Regions from separate parts of the Spirillospora sp. NPDC048819 genome, predicted to be linked through region 1. Evidence: riboswitches for the same ligand, from Rfam matches in the RefSeq annotation. Region 1 holds a riboswitch; the other holds the start of a gene.

Evidence for each region. Region 1 has a riboswitch for glycine ahead of gcvP (aminomethyl-transferring glycine dehydrogenase). Riboswitches for the same ligand answer to the same signal wherever they lie in the genome.
Region 2: linked by a shared signal. The riboswitch ahead of gcvT (glycine cleavage system aminomethyltransferase GcvT) and the one ahead of gcvP (aminomethyl-transferring glycine dehydrogenase) in region 1 are both predicted to bind glycine.

Annotation. Positions count from the first base shown of each region.
Region 1 is NZ_JBEZGN010000043.1:2,930-17,617, reverse strand. Features, by position in the region: gene AB0C35_RS38875 (LysE family translocator) at 1-387, shown strand, start outside; gene AB0C35_RS38870 (response regulator transcription factor) at 472-1,164, shown strand; gene AB0C35_RS38865 (DUF881 domain-containing protein) at 1,202-2,107, shown strand; gene AB0C35_RS38860 (small basic family protein) at 2,124-2,456, shown strand; gene AB0C35_RS38855 (DUF881 domain-containing protein) at 2,453-3,214, shown strand; gene AB0C35_RS38850 (FHA domain-containing protein) at 3,527-4,063, shown strand; gene AB0C35_RS38845 (MerR family transcriptional regulator) at 4,129-4,866, shown strand; gene AB0C35_RS38840 (bifunctional nuclease family protein) at 5,009-5,479, shown strand; gene AB0C35_RS38835 (MerR family transcriptional regulator) at 5,828-6,433, shown strand; gene AB0C35_RS38830 (lysylphosphatidylglycerol synthase transmembrane domain-containing protein) at 6,442-8,931, opposite strand; glycine riboswitch at 9,199-9,293, shown strand; glycine riboswitch at 9,294-9,401, shown strand; gene gcvP (aminomethyl-transferring glycine dehydrogenase) at 9,463-12,339, shown strand; gene AB0C35_RS38820 (tetratricopeptide repeat protein) at 12,644-13,762, shown strand; gene AB0C35_RS38815 (PPOX class F420-dependent oxidoreductase) at 13,775-14,200, opposite strand; gene AB0C35_RS38810 (alpha/beta family hydrolase) at 14,251-14,688, shown strand, end outside.
Region 2 is NZ_JBEZGN010000035.1:90,230-104,917, reverse strand. Features, by position in the region: gene AB0C35_RS35285 (hypothetical protein) at 1-99, opposite strand, end outside; gene AB0C35_RS35280 (Arc family DNA-binding protein) at 282-461, opposite strand; gene AB0C35_RS35275 (transposase) at 479-1,687, shown strand; gene AB0C35_RS35270 (ATP-dependent DNA ligase) at 1,770-3,380, shown strand; gene AB0C35_RS35265 (hypothetical protein) at 3,526-4,596, opposite strand; gene AB0C35_RS35260 (PLP-dependent cysteine synthase family protein) at 4,686-5,783, shown strand; gene AB0C35_RS35255 (site-2 protease family protein) at 5,773-7,071, opposite strand; gene AB0C35_RS35250 (hypothetical protein) at 7,314-7,649, shown strand; glycine riboswitch at 7,694-7,789, shown strand; gene gcvT (glycine cleavage system aminomethyltransferase GcvT) at 7,954-9,048, shown strand; gene gcvH (glycine cleavage system protein GcvH) at 9,066-9,455, shown strand; gene glyA (serine hydroxymethyltransferase) at 9,458-10,714, shown strand; gene AB0C35_RS35230 (L-serine ammonia-lyase) at 10,770-12,143, shown strand; gene AB0C35_RS35225 (hypothetical protein) at 12,172-12,753, opposite strand; gene AB0C35_RS35220 (hypothetical protein) at 12,743-13,078, opposite strand; gene AB0C35_RS35215 (VOC family protein) at 13,469-13,810, shown strand; gene AB0C35_RS35210 (hypothetical protein) at 13,817-14,305, opposite strand; gene AB0C35_RS35205 (helix-turn-helix domain-containing protein) at 14,535-14,688, opposite strand, start outside.

The DNA.
Region 1 (14,688 bases):
CTGTGGCTGGCCTGGCAGACGGTCCGGCCGGGCGGGAGGACGGCGTTCGCCACCGCGGACCTGCCCGCCGACCGGCCCCGCCGGCTGTTCACCATGGGCCTGGTCACCAACCTGCTCAACCCCAAGATCGCGATCCTGTACGTGTCGCTGCTGCCGCAGTTCACCGACCCCGAGCGCGGGCACGTCGCCGTCCAGAGCATGCTGCTCGGCCTCACCCAGATCACCGTCGCCATCACGGTCAACGCCCTCATCGTGCTCGGCGCGGGCGGCATCGCCCTGTTCCTGGCCCGGCGGCCCGGCTGGCAGCGGGCCCAGCGGTACCTGATGGGATCGGTGCTCGCCGGCCTCGCCGTCCGCATGGGCCTCGGCCGCCCCGCCCCCGCCTGACCCGGCCCGCCCGATCCGCTCCGCCCGGCGCGCCGCGGAGGGCCCGCTGCGCGCCCGCGGCGGTCGGTGGGGAGACTGGGCACCGTGACCCCCACCAAGATCCTCGTCGTGGACGGCGACGCCCGCCTGGCGGAGCTCGTCGCGACCGCGCTGCGCTACGAGGGCTTCGAGACGGCCGTGGCCGGGTCCGGCGCCGGTGCGCTGGCGAGCCTGCCGCGTCTCGTCCCCGATCTGATCGTCCTGGCCCTGACGCTGCCGGACGGGCCGGGCGTGGAGGCCCGCGCCCGGCTGCGGCGGGCCGGCTGCGACGCCCCGGTCGTGTTCCTCGCCGCCCGCGACGCCGCCGGCGACGAGATCAAGGGCCTCGCCGCCGGCGGGGACGACCACATGACCAAGCCGTTCAGCCTCGCGGAGCTGGTCGCGCGCATCCGCGCCGTGCTGCGCCGCGCTCGGCCCTCCGGGCGGGAACGGGCCCGGCTGACGATCGCCGACCTGGAACTCGACGAGGACGCGTGCGAGGTGCGGCGCGGCGGCGTCCCGATCGGCCTGACCCCCACCGAGTTCACCCTGCTGCGCTACCTGCTCCTCAACGCCGGCCGGGTGCTGACGAAGCGCCAGATCCTCGACCACGTCTGGCCGTACGACTTCGACGGCGGCGACGGCGTCGTCCAGACCTACGTCAGCTGCCTGCGCCGCAAGCTCGACGACCGCGGCCCCCGCCTCGTCCACACGGTGCCGCGGGTCGGTTACATCCTCCGCATGCCCCGGGACGGCTGATGCCGCGCCGGCCGCCGTCCCTTGCCATGATGGGGCGGTGATCGCGCGACAGGACGAGGACGCCCCCGGATGGCGGCGGCCCGACGCGTCCATGTCGCTGCTCGCCGATCTGTTCGCGGGCGAGCTCCTCGACCCCGGGTACGCGGAGGCCGCCGCGCGGCGGGCCCGCCGCGCGGGCGGGGCGGGCGGCCCCCGCCCCCGGCGGGGACGGCTGCGGGGGAGCGGAGTCCTGCTCGTCCTCGTCCTCACCGGGGTGCTGATCGCGGTCGCCGGGGCGGAGGTGCGCCGCGGCGAGCCCGTCGCCGCCGAGCAGCGCTCCCGGCTCGTCGGCGAGATCGGCGCCCGCACCGCCGAGACCGACGCCCTGCAGCGCCGGCTCGGCCGGCTCCGCGCCGAGACCGAACGGCGGCGCGCCGCGGCGCTGGCCCGCAGCGACGCCGGCCGCCGCGCCCGCGCCCGGCTCGACCGCGCGGCCGCCGCGGCCGCCGCCGCGCCCGCCGCCGGCGAGGGACTGGTGGTCACCCTGGACGACGCGCCGCGCGCCGACCCGGATGCGCCCGGTGCGCAGGGCCACGACGCCCCCGGCGGGCGGGTCTATGATCAGGATCTCCAGGTCCTGGTGAACGGGCTCTGGGCGGCGGGCGCCGAGGCGATCGCCGTCAACGGCCAGCGGCTCACGGCGACGACCGCGATCCGCACCGCCGGTGAGGCGATCATGGTCGACTACCGGCCGCTCGCCAGGCCCTACGAGGTGACGGCGCTGGGCGACCCCGGCGGCCTGCGGGACGCCTTCGCCGGCTCGGCCGCCGACCGGCGGCTCCGGGCGCTGAAGGAGCGCTTCGGGATCGGGTACCGCACGCGCCGCGCGCCGGACGTGCGGCTGCCCGCCGCGGGACCGGTCCGGCTGCGCTACGCCGTCCCCCGCGAGGAGGACGGCCCGTGAGAGAGGTGACCCGGGAGTGATCGCGCTCATCGGGCTGTTGATCGGCGTGACGCTGGGCCTGGTGCTGCAGCCGGACGTGCCGCTCTGGCTGCAGCCGTACCTGCCGATCGCCATCGTCGCGGCGCTCGACGCCATGTTCGGCGGAGTCCGCGCCCGCCTGGAGGGCATCTTCGACGAGAAGGTGTTCGTGGTCTCGTTCGTCGGCAACACCGTCGTCGCCGCGCTGATCGTCTTCCTCGGCGACAAGCTCGGCGTCGGCTCCCAGCTGTCCACCGGTGTCGTGGTCGTCCTCGGCATCCGGATCTTCTCCAACGTGGCGGGCATCCGGCGGAGGCTCTTCGGCGCATGACGGGGAACGAGAACGAACGCGAAGACGGGCCCGCGGAAGGGCGCCGGGCCGCCGGCGCCGAAGGGCGCCCGGCGGAGCCCGCCGGCCTGCGCGGGCTCGCCGCGCTGTTGAGGCCGCGAGTCAGCCGGGGCCAGCTCGCCGGCGGGGTGCTGTGCCTCCTGCTGGGCTTCGCCGTCGTCGCCCAGGTGGAGTCCACCGAGCGGGACACCACGTTCGCCACCGCCCGGCAGGACGAGCTCGTCGGGATCCTGTCCGATCTGGGCCAGCGGTCCGAGCGGCTGAGAGGCGACCTGCGCGAGCTGGAGGAGACCAAGGCCGAGCTGGAACGCGACGCCGAAGGCGGGACGGCGCTGCAGGAGGCCCGCGAGCGGGCCGCCACCTACGGCCTGCTGGCGGGGACGCTCCCCGCCGAGGGGCCCGGCATAGAGATGGTGGTCGGCGACCCCGGCGGCGGCGTCAAGGCGATCAACCTGCTGGACGCCCTGGAGGAACTCCGCGACGCGGGCGCGGAGGTCGTCCAGGTCAACGACGTGCGCGCCGGTGTCGACACCTACTTCCTGGACGGCCCCGACGGCATCCTGGCCGACGGGCGGCTCCTCACCGCCCCCTACCGCTTCCTGGCCATCGGCGACCCCCACACGATGACGACCGCGCTGAACATCCCCGGCGGCCTGGTGAAGACGCTCCAGGGGACGGGGGCGTCCGTCCTGATCAACCCGCGCGCGAAAGTGACCGTCGGCGCGATACGGTCTCCGTAGAGGGGAACGGGGGGAGCGGTGAACCGGGCGCCCGGCACAGGCGTCGCGATCGGAGCCGTCCGCGCGGCGGCGTAGACCTGCGATCATCGACGAATGTAGTTTGGTCCAGTCGGCTCACCGTTCCAGTTGACCCCTCGGGTAATACCCGCGTAAGTTGCGGCGACCGTCGCGTGAGCGGCCGGTGAGTTGGACCGTGGTCGGGGGCGGGTCCCCGGCGTGGGTTGGTTTGATGGATGCGCGTGGCGCAGGCGGCTCCCGCTGCGGCGGGACGGCCGCCGGCGGTACGCCGATGGTAGGAGGCCGAGCCGATCGATGCCGAGCGTCTACTGCACGCAGTGCGGTCACGCCAACCCGGACGATGCCCGCTTCTGCTCGAACTGCGGCACTCCGCTGACGCGGAGTTCGCCGTCGCCGCCGCCTCCCCGCGAGTCCCCGGGTGAGTCCACGTCCACGATCTCCATCGGCGGGTTCGAGGCCCTGGACACCGACGCGGGCGCCGAGGAGCCGGTCGGCCCCGACCAGATGGCCATGGAGGCGCTCCCCCCGGGGACGGCGCTGCTCGTGGTCAAGCGGGGTCCCAACGCCGGCAGCCGCTTCCTCCTCGACAAGGACCGCACGTCCGCGGGCCGGCACCCAGAGAGCGACATCTTCCTCGACGACGTCACCGTCTCCCGGAGGCACGCCGAGTTCTCCCGCCAGGGCACCGCGTTCTCCGTCCGCGACGTGGGCAGCCTGAACGGCCTCTACGTCAACCGTCAGCGGATCGACCAGGCCGCGCTTTCGGGCGGCGACGAGGTCCAGATCGGCAAGTTCCGGCTGGTCTTCCTGACCAACCCGGCGCACGGCTGACCGGCGGAGCGCGGGCGAGCACTGGCGAGCACGAGAACGGGGTCGCGGCGACGATGGGAGGGGCGTTGAACGCGCAGCCAGCCCGGTCCCTGATGACGATCGGGGACGTCCTCGGCCTGCTCAGGCCCGAGTTCCCCGACATCACCATCTCCAAGATCCGGTTCCTGGAGTCCGAGGGCCTGGTCGAGCCGCAGCGCAGCCCGTCCGGCTACCGCAAGTTCGGCGACGCCGACGTGGAGCGGCTCCGGTTCGTCCTCACGGCGCAGCGCGACCACTATCTGCCGCTGCGCGTCATCCGGCGGCATCTGGAGGCGTGCGACCGCGGCGAGAGCGTCCCGCCGCTCGGCTCCCGCGACTCCGGCGCCGGCGACCCCGGCACGCCGCAGCGCCGCCCCCGCATGCTCGTCGCCGCCGACACCACCGCCGAGGACCCGGCCGTCCGGCTGACCCGCCGCCAGCTCCTGGACGGCGCCGGCATCGACGAGGCGCTCCTGGCCAGGCTGGAGGAGTACGGTCTCGTCCGCAGGACCGGCGCGCACTACGAGGGCGACGCGCTCAGCATCGCGCGGGCCGCCGCGGCGCTCGGCGAGTTCGGTTTCGAGGTCCGGCACCTGCGGGCGGTCAAGGCCGCCGCCGACCGTCAGGCGGGCCTCATCGAGCAGATGGTCGCGCCGCAGTTGCGCCGCCGCAGCCGGGGCGCCCACGAGCAGGCCGCCGAGACCGCGCGGGAGATCGCCGCCCTGTCGGTCAGGCTCCACGCCGCCCTCGTGTCGGCCGGTCTCCGCGAAAGCCTCGACCGCTGATCATGGCGGCCGCGGAGGATTTTGCCGAACCCGCGGCAACGCGAGCTGTCCGGGGCTGGGTGTACGTTGGCTACAGGGTTCGGTCACGAATCGATCCGCTGCACGTGGTGATCGAGACAGCGAGAACCAGCAGGGAGCCGCAGTGAAGCAGATGGAGGTCGTCGGCGTCCGGGTCGAGATGCCCTCCAATCAGCCGATCGTCCTGTTGAAGGAGACGGAGGGCGATCGCTACCTGCCCATCTGGATCGGGGCGGTCGAAGCGACCGCGATCGCCTTCGCCCAGCAGGGCGTGCTGCCCGCGCGCCCCCTCACCCACGACCTGTTCCGCGACGTGCTCGACGCCCTCAGCGTCCAGCTCCGCACGGTCAACATCACCGCGCTGCGCGAGGGGATCTTCTTCGCCGACCTCATCTTCTCCAACGGCGTCGAGGTGAGCGCCCGCCCCTCCGACTCCATCGCCCTGGCCCTGCGCACCGGCGCCACGATCTTCGCCAGCGAGGACGTCCTCGAAGAGGCCGGCGTGGCCATCCCGGACGAGCAGGAGGACGAGGTCGAGAAGTTCCGCGAGTTCCTCGACACCATCTCCCCGGAAGACTTCGGACGGGCGGGATAGGGCCGCGAACGCCCGCCGTTCCCGGTCCGCATGCTCCGTGCTCGGCGGGGGATACGAGGATCGTGGGGAATGTCACTCTCGTGTGCATGTTCATGCCCTGCCGCGATTGGTTGTGCATCGCCCCGGACCTGGCGGTTTTTGCCCGGGGCCCATCGGGGTAGGAGTGGTGAGGCGGTGAAGGTGCGCAGTTTGCCCACGTGAAGCCGGTTCATCCGGGCATGCGACGCGCCGACGGTGAACGTTGACCACACCCTGACCGGCACCTACCGTGCTGGTGGAACACCCGTGGTGTAATTCGTCAAACCCCCTTGACGAAGCGGCACGGGCTGATAGAAGCCGGAGGTCCGCGTGGCGGTGAGCAGCGGCGAGGGCAAGGCGACCCCCGACAGGCACATGGCGTCCCGGCGTGCCGGAGAGCAGGGCCTGCTCTTCGACACCCAGGTCTCGGCGCCGCCGGAGGATGTCGGTTACCGCGGCCCGACGGCGTGCGCGGCCGCGGGGATCACCTACCGGCAGCTCGACTACTGGGCGCGCACCAAGCTGGTGGAGCCGAGCGTGCGTCCGGCGCACGGGTCGGGCAGCCAGCGGCTCTACAGCTTCCGCGACGTCCTCGTCCTGAAGGTCGTGAAGCGGCTCCTGGACACCGGCGTCTCGCTGCAGCAGATACGCACGGCCGTCACCCACCTGCGTGACCGCGGCGTCCGCGACCTGGCGCAGATCACGCTGATGAGCGACGGCGTCAGCGTGTACGAGTGCACCTCGCCCGACGAGGTCGTCGATCTGCTGCAGGGCGGTCAGGGCGTGTTCGGCATAGCGCTCGGAAGGGTGTGGCAGGAGGTGGAGGGCAGCCTCGCGGAACTACCCGGTGAGCGCGCCGCCGCCGCCGACGACGACCCGTCAGAGCACCCCCACGACGAACTGGCCGGCCGGCGGCGCGCCCGCCGCACCGGCTGAGCGCGCGATCAGAGCGCCTCCCGCCGCTGCAGGTAGGTGAACGCGCCCCATCCCGGCATGACCGGCAGCCACAGCGTGAGAAGCCGGTAGAGCAGCACCGCCGACGTCGCCGTCTCCGCGGTGAGCCCCGAGATCGTCAGCGCCAGCGTCAGCGCCCCCTCGACGGCGCCGAGACCACCGGGCGTCGGCGCCGCCGACCCCACCGCGTTGGCGGTGAGGAAGACCACCACGACGGTCGTGAGGGGCAGCGAGCCGCCGAAGGCGCGGATCGAGGCGTCCAGGCAGAGCACGAACGCCGCCGTCAGCAGCAGCGTCCCGCCCACCCCCGTGAACAGCTTCCGCGGCGTCTGCAGGACGTCCACCAGCCGGGGCACCACACCGGAGAACATGCTCTTCAGCCGCGACGCGACCACGCGCCGGACCCGCGGGACGGTCATCGCCAGCCCCGCCACCAGCCCCAGCGACAGCACCGCGATGACGATCGTGCGGGACGGCGCGAGATCCTGTGTCGCCTTCGTCGTCGAGCCGGTGAGGAACCCGAAGAGGATCAGCAGCAGGATGTGCGTGACCAGTCCCATCAGCTGCGACGCGCCGACGCTCGCCACCGCCAGGCCCGGCCGCAGACCCGAGCGCTGCAGATAGCGGGTGTTGACGGCGACACCGCCCACGGCCGCCGGCGCCACCAGCTTCACGAACGACGCGGCGACCTGGACCAGCACCGTCCGCCCCAGCGGCAGCCGCTCCGGCACGAACCCCATCAGCATGAGCGCCGCGGCGACGTAGGTGAGGGCCGCCGCGCCCAGCGCGGCCAGGGCCCAGTGCCAGCTCGCCGCGGACGCCATGGTCGCCACGTCCAGGCTCGCCACCTGCGGGATGACGATGTAGGCCGCGATCGACAGCGCCACGATGCTGAAGATCGTCCGGGGCCGGAACCGCTCCAGCCTGGCCGGCGCGACCTCCGTCTCCGGCTTCAGCCGGACGATCTGCTCCCGGATGCGGGTCAGCAGGTCCCGGTCGCTCCGCAGCGCCGTCCGGGTCGTCCTCGACAGCGCCACCCGCTGCAGCAGCGGCACCGCGGCGGCCAGGGCCTCGCCGCCCAGCACCGACGCGGCGGTGCGGACCGCCCGCTCCGGCCCCGCCCGCAGCGCGAGCGTCGTCAGCAGCTGCGCCAGGTCGAGCCGCAGCGCCAGGTCGCCCGCCGCGGTCTCCCCGGACCGCAGGTCGGTGATGTAGGCGCGGCCGTCGGCGCCGACCACGATCGCCTCGTCCTGCAGCCGCCGGTGCGCCAGCCGGCCCGCCTGCAGTGAGCGGAACTGCCGCCACACGTCCGTCAGCAGCGCATCGGTGATGTCCTCGCCGGGGACGTCCGTGAGCCGCCGCCCCGGCACGTGCTCGAAGGCCAGCAGCGCCGCCTCCGTGCCGACCTCCGAGGTGCCGACCAGGCGGGGGGTCCGGGCGCCCGCGGCGTCCACCGCGTAGGCCATCAGCGACTCCTGCTCCAGTGACCTGCGCAGGGACCGCAGCGCCCGCCCGGTCGTCGTGGACCGCAGCCGCAGCAGCCGCCAGACGCGGTACAGCAGCCCCGCGGTCTGCTGGTCGCGGTCCAGGACGCGGAGTTCGAGGTCCCATTCGCCGCGGCCGCCGCGCCGCGCCGGGAGCCGCGCGGCGCCGCCGTCCCCCTCCCCGTCGACGGGGCAGGGGGCGAGGACGACGCCGTACCGTCGGGTCTCCTCCGCGCCGCCCGCCGGGTCGTCCAGGCGCGCGGCGCGCTTCGGGCGCAGCCCGAGCCGTTCGAGCGCCGCCACGACCGCCATGCCCGTGGGACGCGGGTTCGGCGTGCCGACCGCGTACAGGGTGCCGTGCCCGATGGCGCGGCCGAGGAAGAAGGTGGCCGCCAGCGCGGACACCGAGGCGTAGTTGGCGGTGAGGCCCGTCAGCGCCGCCAGCCCGATCATCGTCCAGGTCGCGGCCTGCCACCGGGCGCGCCCGGCCATCCCGACCGCGCTGACGAACGCGATCACGGGGGCGATGTCGGTGTGGATCGGGGCCGTCTCCGTGCCGCCCCAGATCAGCGAGTCCAGGACGCCGCCGGGCGCCGCCCGCACCACGAGGTCGTCCAGCCCGACCGTGATCCCGAACGCGATCATGGCGGCCAGCAGCGCGATCGCGACGCGCGTCCCGTCCTTGTGGAACAGCCGCTCGATGCCGAACGCGATCGGCACGGCCAGCACGCCGAAGCTGGAGATCAGCGTGGCCAGCGACAGCAGCATCCAGGGCGCGTGCGCGGTGCCCTCCTGGATGTCGGCGTGCAGGCCGTGCGTCGTCTCCTGCGCGAACGACACCAGCAGCATCACCGCCGCGAGGCCGGTCACCGACGCCGCGAACCTGATCGCGTCCGACGGGCGGCGGATCCGGTCCGGCTGGGCGGGCTCGTCGACGGGCACACCGGCCGCCTCGCCCTGCCGGGGACGCACCGTGTCGTCGTGGGTCTGCGTCACGCCGTACCGCCGCCCTGACCATCCGTCATCGTGATCAGCGTCCCAGAACCGGCGGCGCGCCGTCGAGCGGCCGGCGGCCGTCCGGCCGTCGCGTGTGCACCCGCAGCCCCATCTCCGTCCTGAGGCCCCGAGGCCCGTTACCTCCCAGGTCAGCCCTTCACATCCTACTCATTGGTAAAGCGGTTCGCCCGCAGGGGCGCCCGCGCCGGGCGGGGCGCGGCGATCGCGGCGCCCGGATTTGGGTAGGGTTCGTCCAGGACATGCCGTCGACCCTGTGCGGGAGAGACCCCACGCCGCCAGCGTGGGGCGCCGAAGGGGCAACCTCCCCGGAACCTCTCAGGCAAAAGGACCGCCGGGCGAGGCACCTCTGGAAAGCAGGCGTCGGTCCCCGCACGCGGGGAAGGGCGGCTCACCGAAGGGGAAACCCCGCCGCGCGGGTGAAGCTCTCAGGTGCCGATGACAGAGGGGGAGACCGGCCGCCGGCCCGCACCGGCGGCGGACCTGAGCATCGCAGCAGCCAGGAGGCTCTCCATGACCGCCCAGTTCTTCGCCCCCGTGGCCTCGCCGCAGCATCCCCGTTCCACGTTCGCCGACCGGCACGTCGGCCCTTCCCCGGACGACCAGGCCCGGATGCTCGCCGTCATCGGCTACTCCGGCATCGAGGCGCTCATCGACGACGCGGTGCCCGCGGCGATCCGCACGTCCCGGCCGCTGGACCTGCCGCCCGCGCTGAGCGAGACCGCCGCGCTGGACCGGCTCCGGGAACTCGCCGCCCGCAACACCGTGCTGACGTCCATGATCGGCCTCGGCTACCACGGCACGATCACCCCGGCCGTCATCCTGCGCAACGTCATGGAGAACCCCGGCTGGTACACCGCCTACACCCCGTACCAGCCGGAGATCTCCCAGGGGCGCCTCGAAGCCCTGCTGAACTTCCAGACCGTGGTCGCCGACCTGACGGGCCTGCCGGTCGCGAACGCGTCCATGCTGGACGAGGGCACCGCCGCCGCCGAGGCGATGGCCCTCGCCCACCGCGTCTCCAGGCGCAAGGAGCCCGGGACGTTCCTCGTCGACGCCGACGCCCTCCCGCAGACGATCGAGGTCGTGCGGACGCGGGCGGTCCCGCTCGGCATCGAGGTCGTCACCGCCGACCTGGCCGGCGGCCTGCCCGAGGGCGACTTCTTCGGGGTGCTGCTGCAGTACCCGGGCGCGTCCGGCGCCGTCCGCGACCTGGAACCGGTCATCGGGCAGGCGCACGACCGCGGCGCCAAGGTCGTCGTCGCCGCCGACCTGCTCGCGCTGACGCTGCTGCGTCCGCCGGGGGAGTCCGGCGCCGACATCGCCGTGGGCTCGACGCAGCGGTTCGGCGTCCCGTACGGCTTCGGCGGCCCGCACGCCGGCTACATGGCGGTCGGCGAGGGCATCCAGCGCCAGCTCCCCGGGCGGCTCGTCGGCGTGTCCGTCGACGCCGCCGGCGCCCCCGCGCACCGGCTCGCGCTGCAGACCCGCGAGCAGCACATCCGGCGCGAGAAGGCCACCAGCAACATCTGCACCGCGCAGGTCCTCCTCGCCGTCATGGCGAGCATGTACGCCGTCTACCACGGGCCCGAGGGGCTCGCCGCGATCGCCCAGCGGACCCACCGCCGCGCCGCCGAGATCGCCGCCGGGCTGCGCGCCGGCGGCGTGGAGATCGTCCACGACGCGTTCTTCGACACCGTCCTCGCCCGCGTCCCCGGCCGCGCCGCGGAGGTCGTCGCCGCGGCCCGCGAACGCGGGATCAACCTGCGGCCCGCGGACGCCGACCACGTGGGGATCGCCTGCGACGAGACGACGCTGCCCGGGCACGTCACCGCCGTCCTGGACGCGTTCGGCGTCCCGGCGGCCGGCGCCGCGGACGCGGCCGAGGCGTTCCCGGACGCGCTGCGCCGCGAGAGCCCCTACCTGACCCACCCGGTCTTCCACGCGCACCGCTCCGAGACCGCGATGCTGCGCTACCTGCGCAGGCTCCAGGACAAGGACATCGCGCTCGACCGGTCCATGATCCCGCTCGGCTCCTGCACGATGAAGCTGAACGCCACCGCCGAGATGGAGCCGGTCACCTGGCCGGAGTTCGCGGACATCCACCCGTTCGCCCCCGTCGACCAGGCCGCGGGCTACGTCGAGCTGATCGGCGAACTGGAGCGCGCGCTCGCCGAGATCACCGGGTACGCCGAGGTCTCCGTCCAGCCGAACGCCGGCTCGCAGGGGGAGCTCGCCGGCCTGCTCGCCATCCGCGGCTACCACGCCTCCCGCGGCGAGCGGCACCGGGACGTGTGCCTGATCCCGTCGTCCGCGCACGGCACCAACGCCGCCAGCGCCGTCATGGCCGGGATGCGCGTCGTCGTCGTGAAGTGCGACGAGGGCGGCAACGTCGCCCTCGACGACCTGCACGCCAAGATCGACGAGCATGGCGGCCGGCTCGCCGCGATCATGGTGACCTACCCCTCGACGCACGGCGTCTTCGAGGAGACGATCACCGACGTGTGCGCGGCCGTGCACGAGGCGGGCGGCCAGGTCTACGTGGACGGCGCCAACCTCAACGCGCTCGTCGGCCTCGCCCGCCCCGGCGAGTTCGGCTCGGACGTCTCGCACCTCAACCTGCACAAGACGTTCTGCATCCCGCACGGCGGCGGCGGCCCCGGCGTCGGCCCGATCGGCGTCCGCGAGCACCTGGCCCCCTTCCTGCCGAACCACCCGCTCCGCGCGGAGGCCGGCCCGGAGACGGGCGTCGGCCCCATCTCCGCGGCGCCGTGGGGCTCGGCGGGCATCCTGCCGATCTCGTGGGCGTACATCGCGATGATGGGCCCGGACGGCCTGCGCGCCGCCACCGAGGGCGCGATCGTCGGCGCCAACTACCTCGCCGCCCGCCTCGCGCCGCACTACCCGATCCTGTACACCGGCCGCAACGGCCTCGTCGCCCACGAGTGCATCGCCGACCTCCGCAAGATCACGAAGGAGACCGGGATCACCGCCGAGGACGTCGCCAAGCGCCTCATCGACTACGGCTTCCACGCCCCGACCCTGTCGTTCCCCGTCGCCGGCACCCTGATGATCGAACCGACCGAGTCCGAGGACCTCGCCGAACTCGACCGGTTCTGCGACGCCATGATCGAGATCCGCCGCGAGATCCGGCGCGTCGCCGACGGCGGCTACGACCGCGAGGACAACCCCCTCAAGAACGCCCCGCACACCGCCGCCTGCCTGGTCTCCGACGACTGGAAGCACGCCTACACCCGCCAGGAGGCCGCCTACCCCGTCCCCGCCCTCCGCGACGACAAGTACTGGCCGCCCGTCCGCCGCATCGACCAGGCCTACGGCGACCGCAACCTCATCTGCTCCTGCCCACCCCCCGACGCCTTCGAGGAGTGAACGCGGGTCTCCCAGGGGGGCGACCCCCTGGAACCCCCGTCACGAGCCGGTCGATCCTCACGCCACGGTTTCGCTTAGTTGTGACCCTGCAGGTCTGTGACGTGTCGCTGCGGTCGCCCGGCTCGTCGGGTCGTGCGACCTCCGGCGCCTGGGGCGCCTCCGGCCGCACGATCCGTGGTGTGGGAGGCGGGGGTCGGGGGGGAGCGGATGTGTGATCTTGGTGGGATTTCGGGTGTCGTCGCGAGACCTGGAAGGGGCGGATCGCTAGGCTTTCCGGCGACCCCGACCCCCAGAGGGCAGATCGATGAGCGAGTCACCGGAGCGTGTGTCCGACGACCCGGCGCAGTTGTGCGAGGAGGCGCGGAGCCTCGCCGAGAGCGGTGAGGCGGAGCGGGCGGCGCTGCTGTTCGGGAAGGTGCTCGCGCTCGGTGAGACGCCCTGCCGGGCGCAGGCGGCGCTGGGGCTGGCCGTCGTCCTCGACGATTCCGGCGACGTGGACGGGGCGCGGGAGGCGGACCGGGCCGCGATCGCCACCGGGGACCCCGAGTACGGGCCCCGCGCCGCCTACCATCTGGCCCTCACGCACGAGCGGGCCGGTGAGCACGGCAGGGCGGCGCCCGCCTGGCGGGTCGTGGTCGACTTCGGCAACGCCGCTTACCTTCCGCCCGCCCACCTGGCGCTCGCCAGGATCGCCGACGACGCCGGCGAGTTCGAGGAGGCGCGCGAGCACTGGGAGGCGGTGATCGGGACCGGTGACGCCGAGTACGGGCCGCCCGCCGCGCACGACCTGGCCCAGCGGCTGCTGGAGCGCGGCGACCCCGCGCGCGCCCAGCGGATCCTCGCCGCCGGGCTCAGGCTGATCGACCGGGGCACCGCCCCGTACGCCTACGCGCGGCTCGCCGTGGCGCTCGGCATCTCCTACCTCGATCAGGCGATCGGCGCGTTCGGCGCGGCGCTGGGGGAGGAGCCGCCCGACCCGGAGGTGGGGCCGCTGGCCACCGAGCTGCTGGCGCGGACGCTGCCGCTGCGGGGACGCGCCGCCGAGGCGGGCGAGGTGTGGCGGCGGGGGCTGGCCGACCCGGGCACCGCCGGGCAGGTCCGGGCGCGGCTGCGCCGCGACTTCGGCGACGGCGAGGAGGACGGCGACCCCGCCGACCTGTGGTGGGAGCCCGTCCTGGAGCAGGCCGTGTCGGACGGGACGCTCCCCGCGCTCACCGGTGAGGCGTTCGGCGCCCTCGACCACATGTACGCGCTGCTCGCCGTCCGGTACGCCGAGCGGCGGCCGGGCGAGACGCACGAGGTGCTCGGCAGGGCGGTGCGGGTCCCGAGCGACTACGCGTGGGGTCCGCTGCTGCACGAGAGCTTCGCCGAGCGGCTCCGCCTCGCCCTGGGCACGCCCGTCCCCGACTGGCCCGACGCGTGAACCGCGCGCCCGTCAGTGGGCGATGGCGCGTTCGGCGACGACCTTGGTGATGCGGGCGCGGACGAGGTACTCGGTGGGGACGGCGTTGCGGGCCCCGAACTCTTCGGCGCGTTCTTCGCCCATGTAGCGGCCGCCGATGGCGGTGGCCCAGCGGCGCATCTCCTCGAGGTCCTCGATGAGGGACGCCTCGGCCTGCATCAGGACGTAGGAGTACGGCGGCGTCTGGTCGTCCACGCAGATGGAGACGCGCGGGTCGCGGGCCAGGGCGCGGCCCTTGACGGTGTTGCGGGAGGTGTTGAACACCACGTCGTCGCCGTCGAGGACGAACCAGATCGGCGTGACGTGCGGCGCCCCGTCCTTACGGATGACGCCCGCCTTGCCGGTGCGGGTTCCCTCGGAGACGAAGGCGCGCCACTCACTGTCGGTCATCTTCTCCATAGGGAGAGTCTGCCGCAATGACCGTTCGGGCGGGCGGCTACCGTGGCGGCATGGAGATCGCGACCGTGCACGGGCCGGCGGAGGTGACGCTGGACGAGGTGGCCGATCCGGCGTTCCTGCTGGTGCTGACGCACGGGTCGAATGGGGGAGTGGACGCGCCCGACCTGCTGGCCGTGCGGGAGACCGCCCTCGGCCTGGGCGGCGCCGTCGCGCGGGTGATGCAGCCGTTCCGGCTCGCCGGGCGGCGCGCGCCGGGCCCCGCGGCCAAGCAGGACGAGGCGTGGCTGGAGATCGTCGGCGTGGTGCGGGACGGGTTCGGGGACGTCCCCCTGGTTCAGGGCGGACGGAGCAACGGCGCCCGGGTGGCGTGCAGGACGGCGGCCGCCGCCGGGGCGGCGGGCGTTCTGGCGCTGGCCTTCCCGCTCCGCCCGCCGCGCAACCCGGAGAAGACCCGGGTGGAGGAGCTGCGTTCGGCGGGGGTGGAGGTC
Region 2 (14,688 bases), on a different contig from region 1:
CGCCAGCAGCTTGAGCAGCTTCGGCCTGCGGGCCGGCGCCGGCGGCTCCGGCGCGGAGTAGACCCGGTGGAACGGTTCCGACGGACGCTGAAGCCCCACTCCCCGCTCCTCACTCCCCCGTCTCGCTCACCGGCCCGTCACACGCACTGGCCGTCTCACGCACTGGCCCGCCTCCCGTCAACGTAGTCAGGCCCGCACCCCCTGACCAGGCCCCCGGACGGTGTGGATTGTCAGACCCGGTGGTCACTTGGTCTTCCCGGAGGATGCTCCGGCCTTCAGCTTCAGGCCGGGGAGGAATCCGGCCCCCCGGGGCGCGGGGCAGGGGTCTCCTCCGCGGCGTCGTCCAGGACGGTCTCCAGCAAGTACAGGATCTCGGAGTTGAGGGAGCGCCGGTCGGCGGACGCGCGCTCGACCAGTTGCTGGTGGAGTTGTTCGGGAAGCCGCAGCGATATTCTGATCATGACGCTATATTGGCAGCATGACGACGCCAGCTGAAGCCGTGGGCGAGGGGGCCGGGAACGCCCGGTACACCTACCGGCTCCGGCTGTCGTCGACCGCCGAGCGGGCGCTGCTGGCCGAGTGGGACCGGTGCCGGTGGGTGTGGAACGAATGCGTCGCCCGATCCAAGACCGCGCACCGGGCGAAGGAATCGTGCGGCCCCGCGCGGCTGGACAAGATGCTGACCGGCTGGCGCGCCGAGCGGCAGTGGCTGCGCGAGGGCGCCTCGGTCCCCCAGCAGCAGACCATCCGGGACTTCGCCAAGTCCCGGACCAAGACCCTCAAAGACATCACCGAACGGCTGCCGGTCAAGCAGCGCGCCGGGATGCCCCGGTTCAGAAAGAGAGACCTGGCCGCCCCCACGCTGAACTACACCCGCCGGGGGTTCCGCCTCAAAGACGGCCGCCTGCGTCTGGCCGGCGGGATCGCGGTGACGGTGGTGTGGTCGCGGGACCTGCCCGCCGACCCGTCATCGGTGCGGATCCACCGCGACACCCTCGGCCACTGGTACGCCTCCTTCGTCGTCCCCGCCCAGGCCGAGCCGCTGCCCGCCACCGGCCAGGCGATCGGGATCGACTGGGGCGTGACCGAGACCGCCACCACCACCTCCGACACCCACGACCTGGCGCACGCCGAGCACGGCACCAAGACCGCCGGGCGACTGGCGCACTACCGGCGGATGATGGCGCGGCGCCGTGCCCCGAAGGGCAAGGCGCAGTCCAAGGGATACCGCAAAGCCCAGCGGCAGGCCGCCAAAGCCTGCAAGAAGGTCGCGCGACAGCGGCAGGACGACGCCCGCAAATGGGCCAAGAAGGTGGTGCGCGACCATGACGCCATCGCGGTGGAGGACTTCCACCCCAAGTTCCTGGCCAAAACCACGATGGCGCGCAAGGCCGCCGACGCGGCGATCTCGGCCACCAAGCACGAACTGATCAACATGGCGCGCAAGCACGGCCGCGAACTGCGGCTGGTGCACCCCGCGCACACCACCATGGACTGCGGAGGGTGCGGTGCGAGAGCCAAGCACGCGCTGCCGCTGTCGGAACGCACCTATACCTGCACCGCGTGCGGAGCCGTCTCGCCCAGGGACAAGAACTCCGCACGGGTGATGCTGGTCCGGGCGGGTCTGAACCCGGACGGTGCCGATGGCGCAAGACCTCCTGCCCCGCCGGGGCAGCAGGCGGCCTGAGCCGTGAATCCCCGCACATCTCATGGCGGGAGGGACCCCAACGATCCCTCCCTTCAGGGAGGGGAGCAGTCAAAATGGAGGGGTGCTTATTGCCGATATCACGCGGACGTCGCAGGCGGTGGCGGGCACCTCGGGCCGGAAGGCCAAGGTATCCGCGCTCGCGGAATGCCTGCGCGCGGCGGAACCGGGCGAGGCCGCGACCGTCGTCGCCTACCTGTCCGGTGAGCTGCCGCAACGCCAGATCGGGGTCGGGTACGCGTCGCTGCGGGAAATCCCGCCGCCCGCCGCGGAACCGACCCTGACCGTCCCGGAGGTGGACGCCGCGTTCACCGAGATCGGCGCGGTCTCCGGCCCGGGCTCGGTCGCCCGGCGGCGCGAACTGCTCGCGGCGCTGTTCGGCCGCGCCACCCGCACCGAGCAGGACTTCCTGATCAGGCTGCTGGCGGGCGAGCTGCGGCAGGGCGCGCTGGACGGCGTGATGGCCGAGGCGATCGCTGCCGCCGCGCGGATCCCGTCCGCCGAGGTACGGCGGGCACTCATGCTGCGCGGGACGCTGGGGCCGGTCGCCACCGCCGCCCTCGCCGGCGGCGTCGACGCACTGCGCGAATTCACACTGGAGGTCGGGCGGCCCATCAAGCCGATGCTCGCCGCGTCCGCCCCGTCCATCGAGGACGCGCTCGGCAAGCTCGACGCCGAGGCGGCCGTCGAGTGGAAGCTCGACGGGATCCGCGCGCAGGTCCACGTGTCCGACGGCGAGGTGCGGGTGTTCACCCGGACGCTGGACGAAATCACCTCCCGGCTGCCCGAGGTGGTGGCGGCCGTGCGGGAACTGCCCGTCCGGGCGGCCGTGTTCGACGGCGAGCTGATCGCGCTCCGGCCGGACGGGCGCCCCCACCCGTTCCAGGTCACCGCCGCCCGCACCGCCACACGGACCGCCAAGACCACCGAACCGGTACCGCTGTCGGTATACCTGTTCGACGTCCTATACCTGGACGAAACCGAACCCGCCACAGAAGGCGCGGGCAACGAAGCCGGAGGCACGCCTGAAGGCGCGGGGCGGTCCTCGGGGGGCGGTGCCGGGGGCGATCTGCTCGATGCGCAGGGTGCGGTGCGGTACGAGGCGCTGGCGCGGGTCGTGCCCGAGGAGTTGCGGATGCCCCGGGTCGTCACCGCCGACCCGGCACGGGCCAAGGAGGTCTTCGACGAGGCGGTCGCGCGCGGCCACGAGGGCGTCGTGGTCAAATCCCTCGACACCCCGTACACGGCCGGGCGGCGCGGCGCGGGCTGGATCAAGGTGAAGCCGCGGCACACCCTCGACCTCGTCGTCCTCGCCGTCGAATGGGGGCACGGCCGCCGGCAGGGGCTGCTGTCCAACCTGCACCTCGGCGCCCGCGACCCCGAGACCGGCGGGTTCGTCATGCTCGGCAAGACGTTCAAGGGCCTCACCGACGAGCTGCTCGCCTGGCAGACGAAGCGGCTCCGCGAACTGGCTGTGCGCGAGGACGACTGGACGGTCCACGTCCGGCCCGAGCTGGTCGTCGAGATCGCGTTCGACGGCGTCCAGCACAGCCCCCGCTACCCGGGCGGCATCGCCCTCCGCTTCGCCCGCGTCCTGCGCTACCGCCCCGACAAGTCCGCCACCGAGGCCGACACGATCGAAACCGTCCGCGCCGTCGCCCCACTCATGGACTAAGCCCCGGCTGATGCGCCAGTGGCGGGCTGTCATGCGCCGGGCCGGTCATACGCCAGGTGCCAGCCCCAGGCCGATCAGGCACCGGCGCGGCCCCCGTCGCTGGGCCGGTCATGGGCTGGGCCGGTCAGGGGTTGGGGTGGGGTGGTCAGGTGGGGGTGCCGGCTCGGGGGCGGCCGCCGGTTGGGGGTTCCTCTTCGGGGGCCTGGTGGGGGTCGCGTTCCGGGGCGGGTGGGCGGTCGCGGCGTTTGGACGCGGCGCGTGTCCTTAGCCGGGACGCGTTTCCGTCGCGGGTCACGGCGCGGCGGCGTGTGCGCGTCTCGGCGCGGCGTTCGGCCCAGGTGCGGGTCTTGCGCCGGGAGGGGGACGCGGCCTTGCGTTCCGCGCGGGCGGCGGCTCTGCGCTGCACTCGGGCGAGGCGCCGGCGGCGGGCGCGCTCGGTGGCCTCGTTGCGGCGTTGCAGCAGCTCGGGCGGGATGAGGTCGTGGCGTCCCGCGATGAACTCCTGCACCCAGATCTTGCCGCGGATGAGCGGCCGGCGGATCGACTTCTCCCGCCGGACGGCCCGCTGGTACCGGCGCGACTCCCGGTCGTACCGCCAGCGCGACCAGGGCGAGCCGGGCCGCGCCACCCGGATCGCGCCGATGATCAGGAGGGCGGGGACGAACAGGCCGATGAGCCCGGTCCAGATCTTGCCCTTCAGCAGCGTGAGCACGGCGAGGGCGAGGTTGACGACGAGGAACGCGACATAGACCGGGGACATGGAGTCGGCGGGATCCAGGCCGAGGGTCGCGTAGCCGAGCGGGTGGACGCCAAGCAGCAGCAGCCCCGTCACCGCGATGGCGACGAAGACGGCGTCGACGGACGCGCGGCCCTTCTCCGTCCAGTAGACGTCGCTGAGGTGCAGGATCAGCGCGAACTCGTCCAGGACGAGGGCGGAGCCCATCCCGAACACGACGGCCGCCGCCAGGTCGAGGCCGACGAGCGCGTCGGGGACGGCGAGGCTCGCCACGCCGCCCGCCAGCATCAGCACGACGCCGAACACGACATGGTGGATGTGCACGTCGCCGGCGGTCACGTTCCGGAACCACCGCACGTTCGAGCGGATCAGCCGGACGTTCACCCGCGTCAGCACAAAAGTGATCATGAACGCGACGAAGAAACCGAACAGCGGCAGCCGCCCGGTCTCCACGATGCGCGCGTCGAACATCTCGATCATCTGCCCCCCGCAGCCTCCATCATGCCCGGTGACATGCACGGATATCGTGGGACGCGGCCGATCAGCGACGATCCGAGGAGAAACCCGCCGTGACCCGCATCGAGGACCGTTGCGACCCCGGGTACCGGGCGTGGATTTCCGAGGCCGTCCGGCTCGTCGACGCCGACGCCAACCGCAGCGCCGACACGCACCTGCACGTGTTCCCGCTGCCGCCGGAGTGGGGCATCGACCTGTATCTGAAGGACGAGTCCGTCCACCCCACCGGTTCCCTCAAACACCGGCTCGCGCGGTCGCTGTTCCTGTACGGGCTGGCGAACGGCTGGATCCGCGCCGACACGACGATCATCGAGGCGTCCAGCGGGTCGACGGCGGTGTCGGAGGCGTACTTCGCGCGGCTGCTCGGGCTGCCGTTCGTCGCGGTGATGCCGGCGTCCACCAGCCCGGAGAAGATCCAGCTCATCGAGTTCCACGGCGGCCGCTGCCATCTGGTGGACGACCCGTCGTCGATCTACGACGAGTCGCGGCGGCTCGCGGCCGAGTGCGGCGGGCACTTCATGGACCAGTTCACCTACGCCGAGCGGGCCACGGACTGGCGCGGCAACAACAACATCGCCGAGTCGATCTTCGAGCAGATGCGGCTGGAGCGGTTCCCCGAGCCGTCCTGGGTGGTGGTCGGCGCGGGCACCGGCGGGACGTCCGCGACGATCGGCCGGTACGCGCGGTACCGGCGGTTCCAGACGCGGCTCGCGGTCGTCGACCCGGAGGGGTCGGCGTTCTTCGGCTCGTTCGCCGACGGGGACCCGGAGCGGACGGCGGCGGGCTCGCGGATCGAGGGCATCGGGCGTCCCCGCGTCGAGCCGTCCTTCCTGCCGACGGTCATCGACCGGATGATCCGGGTGCCGGACGCGGCGTCCGTCGCGGCGATGCGCTGGACGAGCGAGGTCACCGGCCGCGACGTCGGCGGCTCGACCGGCACCAACATGTGGGGCGCGGCGGTGCTGATCGCGCAGATGCGGGCGAACGGGGAGCGCGGCAGCGTCGTCACGCTGATCTGCGACGGCGCCGAACGCTACACCGGGACCTACGGGTCGGACGCGTGGCTGGCCGAGCAGGGCCTGGACATAGAGCCCTACCTCGCCGCGCTGGACGGCTTCCTGAAGACCGGCGCGTTGCCCGCTAACCCGTGAACCGGACGGGGTTGACGAGGTCGGCGTAGATGAGCAGCCCGCCCATGACGATCAGGACGGCCGCCATCACATAGGTCACCGGCAACGCCTTGGCGACGTCCACATAGCCGGGGTCGGGCCTGCGGAAGAGCTTGGCGAACGCCTTCTTGATCGCCTCCAGGAGGGCGCCGGCGATGTGCCCGCCGTCCAGCGGCAGCAGCGGGACGAGGTTGAACATCCCGACCGCGAGGTTCAGCGACCCGAGCAGCATCACGAAGTAGGAGACCTTCTCGGCGCCGGTGAGGGTGTCGGACGCGGCCACGTCCCCGCCGATCCGGCTGACGCCGACGACCCCGATCGGCCCGTTCGGGTCGCGCTTCTCCCCGCCGAACGCCGCCTCCCAGATGCCGACCATCTTCTCCGGCATCCGCACCAGCGCTCCCGCGGTGCGGGCGGTCAGGTCGCCCATCGTGCTCGCGACCGCGCCGGGGCCCTGCCGCTCGACGGCGCTGGTCGGCGTGATGCCGAGGAACCCGACCTCGACGATCCGTTCCCGGTCCTCCAGGTGGTACATCTGGTTGCGGGTGATCGGGACGTTGAGCTTCACGTCCTGCCCGCCGCGTTCGACGGTCATCGGCACGGTCTGGCCGCCCGCCCCGCGGATCAGCTCCTGCAGCTCCCGGTAGTCGTCGATCTTCTTGCCGTCGAACACGACGATCTGGTCACCGGCCTGCAGCCCGACCTGCTTCGCCGGGGTCGGCGCGGCGTTCGCCGGGCACTCGGTGAGCTCGGACTGGCTCGCCGGCACCATGCACTGGGCGACCTCCCGGATCACCGGCTGCGGCTGGTTCGTGCCGATGCCCATCAGCAGGATCGCGAAGAAGACCACCGCCAGCAGCAGGTTCATCGCGGGCCCGCCGGACATGATCAGCAGCTTCTGCCACCACTTCTTGCCGTAGAAGACGCGGTCCTCGTCGCCCGGCCGGACCTCCTCCAGCGCCACCCCGCGCGCGGACTCGATGAGCCCCTGGAACGGGCCGGTGCTGGCCTGCCGGATCGTGCCCGGGGCGTCTCCTTTGCGCGGTGGCAGCATCCCGATCATCCGGATGTAGCCGCCGAGCGGAATCCATTTGATCCCGTACTCGGTCTCGCCGCGGCGCCACGACCACATCGTGGGCCCGAACCCGACCATGAACTGGGTGGTCCGCACCTTGAACAGCTTGGCGAACGAGAAGTGCCCGAGCTCGTGCAGCGCGATGGACACCAGCAGGCCGAAGAACAGAATCAACGCTCCAGCCAGGTATGCCATGCGGCTAGCCCCTCCGGTTCATGCACCCCGCTCACCGGGGGGTGGTCAACAGCAACCAACTCAGAGTACGTCACAGGCTCCGATTTGGTTGAACCACCGCGCAAGGCTGCCGGGGCCATTCGCGACCCCGTTTTGAGGTGTGCTGCTAAGCGGGGCGCCCGGGATTGGCACACTCCGCGCTATTCCCGGGACGCTTCGCCTGCGACCATGGCGCCCCCACCCCGGTGCACGGAGGTTCTGCCTTGAAGCGCGGTCATATAGCGGTCCTGGCGTTGGTGCTCGCTCTCGGCGCAGGCGGATGCGGCGGCTCCGACGACGGCGGTGGCGGGGCCGCGGAGACGTCGCCGCCCGCGCCGTCGTCCGCTTCGTCCGGTCAGGGGAACACGGTCCTGCCGTCGCCGCCCCCGCAGTCGGAGGCGGCCAAGGCGTTCAGCGACTGCATGCGCAAGCAGGGGGTGGAGCTGCCGAGCCCGCACCCGACGTCCACCCCGACCGAGCAGGACATCAAGAAGCGGATGACGGCCCTGCGCACGTGCATGAAGGCGCTGTCGGAATCCCCGCCCACGGCGCCGCGCTGACCCTCGCGGCGTCGGGGGCGATGCCCTAGGATGCTGGACGCCGATGATCCCGTGCGGGAGAGTCCCTCGCAGCCGGCCAGGGACGCCGAAGGAGCAAATCCTCCCCGGAACCTCTCAGGCCCATGGACCGCACGGGTACGGCGACCTCTGGAAAGCGGGGACCCGGTCCCCCGCCGAAGGTGAAAGCCCGCCCCGGTGGCGGGTGAATCTCTCAGGCGCCGATGACAGAGGGGGAGGCACCGAACCGCCCGGTGCGCGAGTGGGACGATGGACCACACGCGCCCGTGACGAAGGAGCCGATCCGATGTCCGCCGAACCGACCGCGAAGAAGACGCCGCTGTACGACGTCCACCAGGACCTCGGCGCGAACCTCGTCGACTTCGCCGGCCACCTGATGCCGCTGCGCTACGCGAGCGAGACCGCCGAGCACCAGGCCGTCCGCACCGGAGCGGGGCTGTTCGACCTGTCGCACATGGGGGAGATCTTCGTCTCCGGGCCGGGGGCGGGCGCGGCGCTCGACTTCGCGCTGGTCGGCAACCTCGCGTCGATGCCGGTGGGCAAGGCCCGCTACACGATGGTCTGCGGGCAGGACGGCGGCGTCCTCGACGACGTGATCGTCTACCGGCTCGCCGACGCCACCTGGATGGTCGTCGCGAACGCCGCCAACACCGATGTCGTGCGGGAGGCGCTGACCGAACGGGCCGCGGCCTTCGAGGCGGCCGTCGAGGACCGCTCCGGCGCCTACGGCCTGATCGCGCTGCAGGGTCCCCGTTCCCAGGAAATTCTCGAAGGGTTCACCGACGCGGCCGTCGGCGACCTCAAGTACTACGCGGTCCTCGCCGGGCGGGTCGCGGGCGTCGACGCCCTCATCGCCCGCACCGGGTACACCGGCGAGGACGGCTTCGAGCTGTTCGTCGACGCGTCCGACGCCGTCGCGGTGTGGAAGGCGCTCGCCGGGGTGGACGGCGTCGTCCCCGCCGGGCTGGCCGCGCGCGACTCGCTGCGTCTCGAAGCGGGCATGCCGCTGTACGGCAACGAGCTGACCGCCGAGACCACGCCGTTCGAGGCGGGCCTCGGCCGGATCGTGAAGCTGGACAAGGCGGGCGACTTCGTCGGGAAGACCGCCCTGGCGGCGCAGGCGCAGACCCCGCCGGGCCGTAGGCTCGTGGGACTTGTCGCGCGCGGGCGTCGCGCGCCGCGCAAGGGGTATCAGGTCGTCACGTCCGGCGGCACGCCGTGCGGGATCGTGACGAGCGGCGCCCCGTCGCCCACACTGGGCACGCCGATCGCCTTGGCGTACCTCGACAGCGGCGTCGAGGAGACGGACCTCGCGGTGGACGTCCGCGGCCGGCAGGAGCCGGTGGACGTGGTGTCCCTGCCGTTCTACAAGCGTTCCTGAGAGAGAAAGAAGTGATCGTGAGCGTTCCGGAGCAGCTCCGCTACAGCGAAGAGCACGAGTGGGTGTCCGGCCTCGGTGGCGAGGACGGCATCGTCACCATCGGCATCACCGCGCACGCCGCCGACGCCCTCGGGGAGATCGTCTACCTCGAGCTGCAGCCGTCCGAGGGCGACGCCGTCGAGGCGGGCGAGCCCTGCGGCGAGATCGAGTCGACCAAGTCCGTCAGCGACATCTACTCCCCCGTCAGCGGCGAGATCACCGCGATCAACGGCTCGGTGGTGGACGAGCCCAAGGTCATCAACGACGACCCGTACGGCGAGGGCTGGATCTTCAAGGTCCGCATCTCCGAGGAGCCGGGCGACCTGCTCGACTCCGCCGCCTACGACAAGCTGATCGAGGAGAGCTGATCTTGAGCCTGAACGATTCGCTCGCCACGGCCGACCCGGAGGTCGCCGCGGCCGTCGCCGCCGAGCTCAGGCGGCAGCAGTCCACCCTCGAGATGATCGCCTCGGAGAACTTCGCGCCGGTCTCCGTCCTGGAGGCGCAGGGCTCCGTCCTCACCAACAAGTACGCCGAGGGCTACCCCGGCCGGCGCTACTACGGCGGCTGCGAGCACGTCGACGTCACCGAGCAGCTCGCCATCGACCGCGCCAAGTCGCTGTTCGGCGCCGAGCACGCGAACGTCCAGCCGCACAGCGGCGCGCAGGCCAACACGGCCGTGTACTTCGCGATGCTCCAGCACGGCGACACGATCCTCGGCCTCGACCTCGCGCACGGCGGGCACCTCACCCACGGGATGCGGCTGAACTACTCCGGCAAGACGCTGAACGTGGTGCCCTACCACGTCCGCGCGGAGGACGGCCTGGTCGACATGGACGAGGTGGCGTCCCTCGCGGCCGAGCACCGTCCCAAGATGATCGTGGCGGGCTGGTCGGCGTATCCGCGGCAGCTCGACTTCCCCGCGTTCCGGGAGATCGCGGACGCGTGCGGTGCCCTTCTCATGGTCGACATGGCGCACTTCGCCGGCCTCGTCGCCGCGGGGCTGCACCCGTCGCCCGTCCCGTACGCGGACATCGTCACGACCACCACGCACAAGACGCTCGGCGGCCCCCGCGGCGGCCTGATCCTCGCCCGCGAGGAGTACGGCAAGAAGATCAACTCCGCGGTGTTCCCCGGCATGCAGGGCGGCCCGCTGGAGCATGTGATCGCCGCCAAGGCCGTCGCCCTCAAGATCGCCGCCTCGGACGAGTTCCGCGCCCGCCAGTCCCTCACCGTCGAAGGGGCCAAGCTCCTCGCAGAACGCCTGCTCGCCGAGGACTCCGCCAAGGCCGGCGTGCGGGTCCTGACCGGCGGCACGGACGTCCACCTCGTCCTCGTCGACCTCGTGGACTCCGACCTCACCGGCCGCGACGCCGAGGACCGCCTCCACGGCATCGGCATCACCGTCAACCGCAACGCCGTCCCGAACGACCCGCGTCCGCCGATGGTCACCTCGGGCCTGCGGATCGGCACGCCCGCCCTCGCCACCCGCGGCTTCACCACCGCCGACTTCGCCGAGGTCGCCGACATCATCGCGCTGGCCCTCCAGCCCGACTTCGACCGCGACGCCCTGTCGGCGCGCGTGAAGGCCCTCGCCGACGAGCATCCCCTGTACCCGAACCTGTGACGTCGCCGCGCCCCCTGCCACCCCGGGAGGGGGCGCAAGCTACAACGGAGTAGCAATGGCCATCAGCGTTTTCGACCTGTTCAAAATCGGGATCGGCCCGTCCTCGTCCCACACCGGCGGCCCGATGGCCGCCGCACACCGCTTCGCCCGCGGCCTGCACCAGGACGGACTGCTGGAGAAGACCGCGTCCGTCCAGGCCGTCCTCTACGGTTCCCTGGGCCTCACCGGAAAGGGCCACGGCAGCGACAAGGCCGTCATCCTCGGCCTCGAAGGCGACAAACCCGAACTCGTCGACGTCGACGGGATGGACGACCGCCTTGCAAGAATCCGCGAACGCGGAGTTCTGCGCCTCTTCAACGACCACGAAATCCCCTTCGTGGTCAACGAACACCTCGTCTTCGAGCGCAAGAAATCGCTGCCCGGCCACCCCAACGGCATGTGCTTCACGGCCCTCGACTCCTCGGGCGGCGAACTGCGCACAAAGGTCTACTACTCCGTCGGCGGCGGCTTCATCGTGGACGAGAACGCCACCGGCGCCGACCGCATAAAACCCGACGACACCACCCTCCCCCACCCCTTCGACACGGCCGCCGAACTCCTCGAACGCTGCCGGGAGACGGGCCTGTCGATCTCCGCCCTCATGCTGGAGAACGAAAAGGCGTTCGGCCGGACGTCCCGGCAGATCCACGACGACCTCCTGAACCTCTGGCAGGTGATGCGCGCCTGCGTGACCCGCGGCTGCACCTGCGAGGGCCTCCTGCCCGGCGGCCTGAAGGTACGCCGCCGCGCACCCCAGCTGCACCGCCAGCTCACGACCGAGAAGGCGTCCGACCCGCTCCACGCGATGGACTGGGTCACCCTTTTCGCGCTGGCCGTCAACGAGGAGAACGCCGCCGGCGGCCGCGTCGTCACCGCCCCCACCAACGGCGCCGCCGGCATCGTCCCGGCCGTCCTGCACTACTACGACCGCTTCGTCCCCGGCTGCGACGACGACGGCATCGTCCGGTTCCTCCTGACCGCCGGCGCGATCGGCGTCCTGTTCAAGCAGAACGCCTCCATCTCCGGCGCCGAGGTCGGCTGCCAGGGCGAGGTCGGCTCCGCCTGCTCCATGGCCGCCGCCGGCCTCACCGAGGTCCTCGGCGGCACCCCCGAGCAGGTCGAGAACGCCGCCGAGATCGGCATCGAGCACAACCTCGGCCTCACCTGCGACCCCGTCGGCGGCCTCGTCCAGGTCCCCTGCATCGAACGCAACGCCGTCGGCGCCATCAAGGCCATCAGCGCCGCCCGCATCTCCCTCCGCGGCGACGGCCGCCACTTCGTCTCCCTGGACAAGGCGATCAAAACCATGCGCGACACCGGCCGCGACATGCTCGACAAGTACAAGGAGACGTCCCGAGGCGGCCTCGCCGTCAACGTCATCGAATGCTGACCGGCGGAGGCCGGTTGCGTGCGGCTCGCTACCGGTAGCCGCGTTTGAGCAGGTATTTTGCCCCTGCCTCGAAGCCCTCGGGGCTGAGCACCTCGAACCCGAAGGCGTCGGCGAGCCTGTCGGTGACGTTGAAGGCGGCGCAGACCGCCAGCGCGTCCTTGACCTGCTGGGGTGAGACACCGGCGGCGAGCACCTCCCGCATGTCCTCGGCGCCGACCTTTCCCTCCCGGGTCAGCTTGCCGAGCATCCGCAGCGTCGCCCGCAGCGGCTCCTCGACGGGCGCGGATTCGAGGTCGGCCAGCACCGCCGCGACCCGCGGCCCGTCCTGGTACGCCTGGCTCGCGGTCGCGGTGTGCGCGCGGATGCAGAACGCGGTCTCGTTCACCTTGGACACGTAGGCCGCCATCAGCTCCCGGTCGCCCACCGACCAGTCGGACGGCCCGCGCATCGCCTCATGGGTGAACTCCTTGGCGCGGGCACCGTAGAAGCCGGGCCGGTAGAAGACCAGCCTGGCGGCGTCCGGCACCGGGTGCCCGGAGAACCGCCGGATGAGCGCGAACAGCAGTTTGGTCCTGCGGCGGTAGCCGTGGTCGAGGATGTCAAGTCGCATGACCCGGCCTCCCCTGGACGGCCGCTTCGGCCAGGGCCGCCAGTCCGGCTTCATACTGCCGGGCGGACTGGCCGACCGCGGCGCATATCACCAGCTCGAAAAGCTGGTCCTCGGTGCAGCCCGACGCCTTCGCCGCAGCCAGGTCCGCCTCGGTGACCTGCGCCGGGCTGTCGGCGACCTTGCCGATCAGCGCGTCCAGCGGTGGGGGGAGGCCGTCGTTGGCGAAGGCACGCGCCCGCTGCTCCGCCGACGCCCTGCCCTCTCCGCTCAGCACGCGATCCACCAGGGCTCGGTGCGCTGCTCGCTTCTTGTCCTCGTCCGGCACGGTGCCTCCACCTCCTTCTGGGCTGGGACGTCCGCCCTCATGAACTAGACGATCGGCGCGCACCCGAACAAGACACACGGCCGAAGAAAAGCCGACCACCGAGCGGTACCCGCACACCAGACGGATATTTCAAGGCGGCTGTCTGATCACCGTTCGCGCGGGCCGGTCGATCGCCCGTCGCGGCATCCCGGACGCCGACGCTACCGACCCGTCATCGTGTACAGGTCACGTTCCGGTGCCGTCGCTGCCACGCACGGGGTGCACATCGGTCATGCTCCTTTTCCTGAGCACCTCCGGCGGGTCGGGTGGGCTGCCTTCGTCGGCGGCGATGAGTTCGCGGCGTCGTGGAGGTCGGTATCGGCGACACATCGGCTCCACAGTGAGGACGACATGGCACTGGATCTCTTCGCCGGCATTCCCGTCACCGATTACGGCGCCGCGTTGCCGTGGTACGAGCGGTTCTTCGGCGGGCCGCCGTCGTTTCTGCCGAACGACATCGAGGCGGTGTGGGAGGTGGCCGAGCACCGGTACATCTACATCGTGCAGGAACCGGAACGGGCGGGGAACGCCATGGTGCTGTCGTTCGTCAGCGACCTCGACGACCGGGTCGCCGGGATCGCCGGGCGGGGCATCGAACCCGCGGAGCGCGAGACGTACGACAACGGCGTGACCAAGGTGACCTACCGGGACGCGGAAGGCAACGAGATCAGCTTCGGCGGCGGGCCCGGCTGACGGGGTTCACTCCGGACGTCTGAAGTGCCGCACGCCCAGTTGCAGGAAGGAACCACCGAACGCGAACGTCGCGAGTCCGGCGAGCAGGAAGAGCACCGTGCTCAGCAAGGTCGTCACGAGGCGGCTCCAACTCCACGCCCCGGGCTCGTACGCCGTCCCGCCGGCCAGCCGTGCGGGCAGCCTCCGGTCCCGCCGGCATTCGCCGGAGTGCTCCACCTTGACGCCGGGTGTGCCAACGCCTCGATCAGGCAGAAAATCCCCCTGGCACGTCGACGGTGACCTATGTCCGCCATTGTGCTTCAGGCCCGTGATGGTCACCGTCCCGGAAGTCCCGGTCATGCCGTAGGTCGCCGCCCAGGCCTTGCCGTTGGCGAACAGTCCCCAAGCGGACAGGCCCAGGAACGGCGCCGCCACGAGGAACAGAACGCCGAATACGAGCCACCCGTAGTCGCGCCCCGCACCTTCGCTCGTTGCTATCGGGCTCACCTTCTCCAAGCAGCAGGGCCGAGCCTGTCCGTGGCCGGCCCACTTCCTGTGTGAGATGCGCACCGATGGTGCGGGGTTCATCCTCGGGCACGGGAGCGGCTGAGTGCGCCGTCCCGTCATGGGCGCGCCTCCCGGGCGGGAGATCGGCGCGCGGGAGCCGGCCCGGGGCTCGGCGGTCGCAAGCGCCGATCTCGTCCTGCCTCGTTGCGCGCTCTGGCCCTCGCAGGCGCGGGCCGGGTCAGGAGGTGACGGTGCCGCGGCCGGTGGGTGAGTGGGCGCCCCGGCGGGCCTCGTTGCCGCAGTGGCGGCAGATGACCATGGGGCTGACCGGGTGGCCGCAGGAGTGCTGCCAGCGGACGGGCGGGTCGTCCGCATGCAGGTGGCGGTCGCCC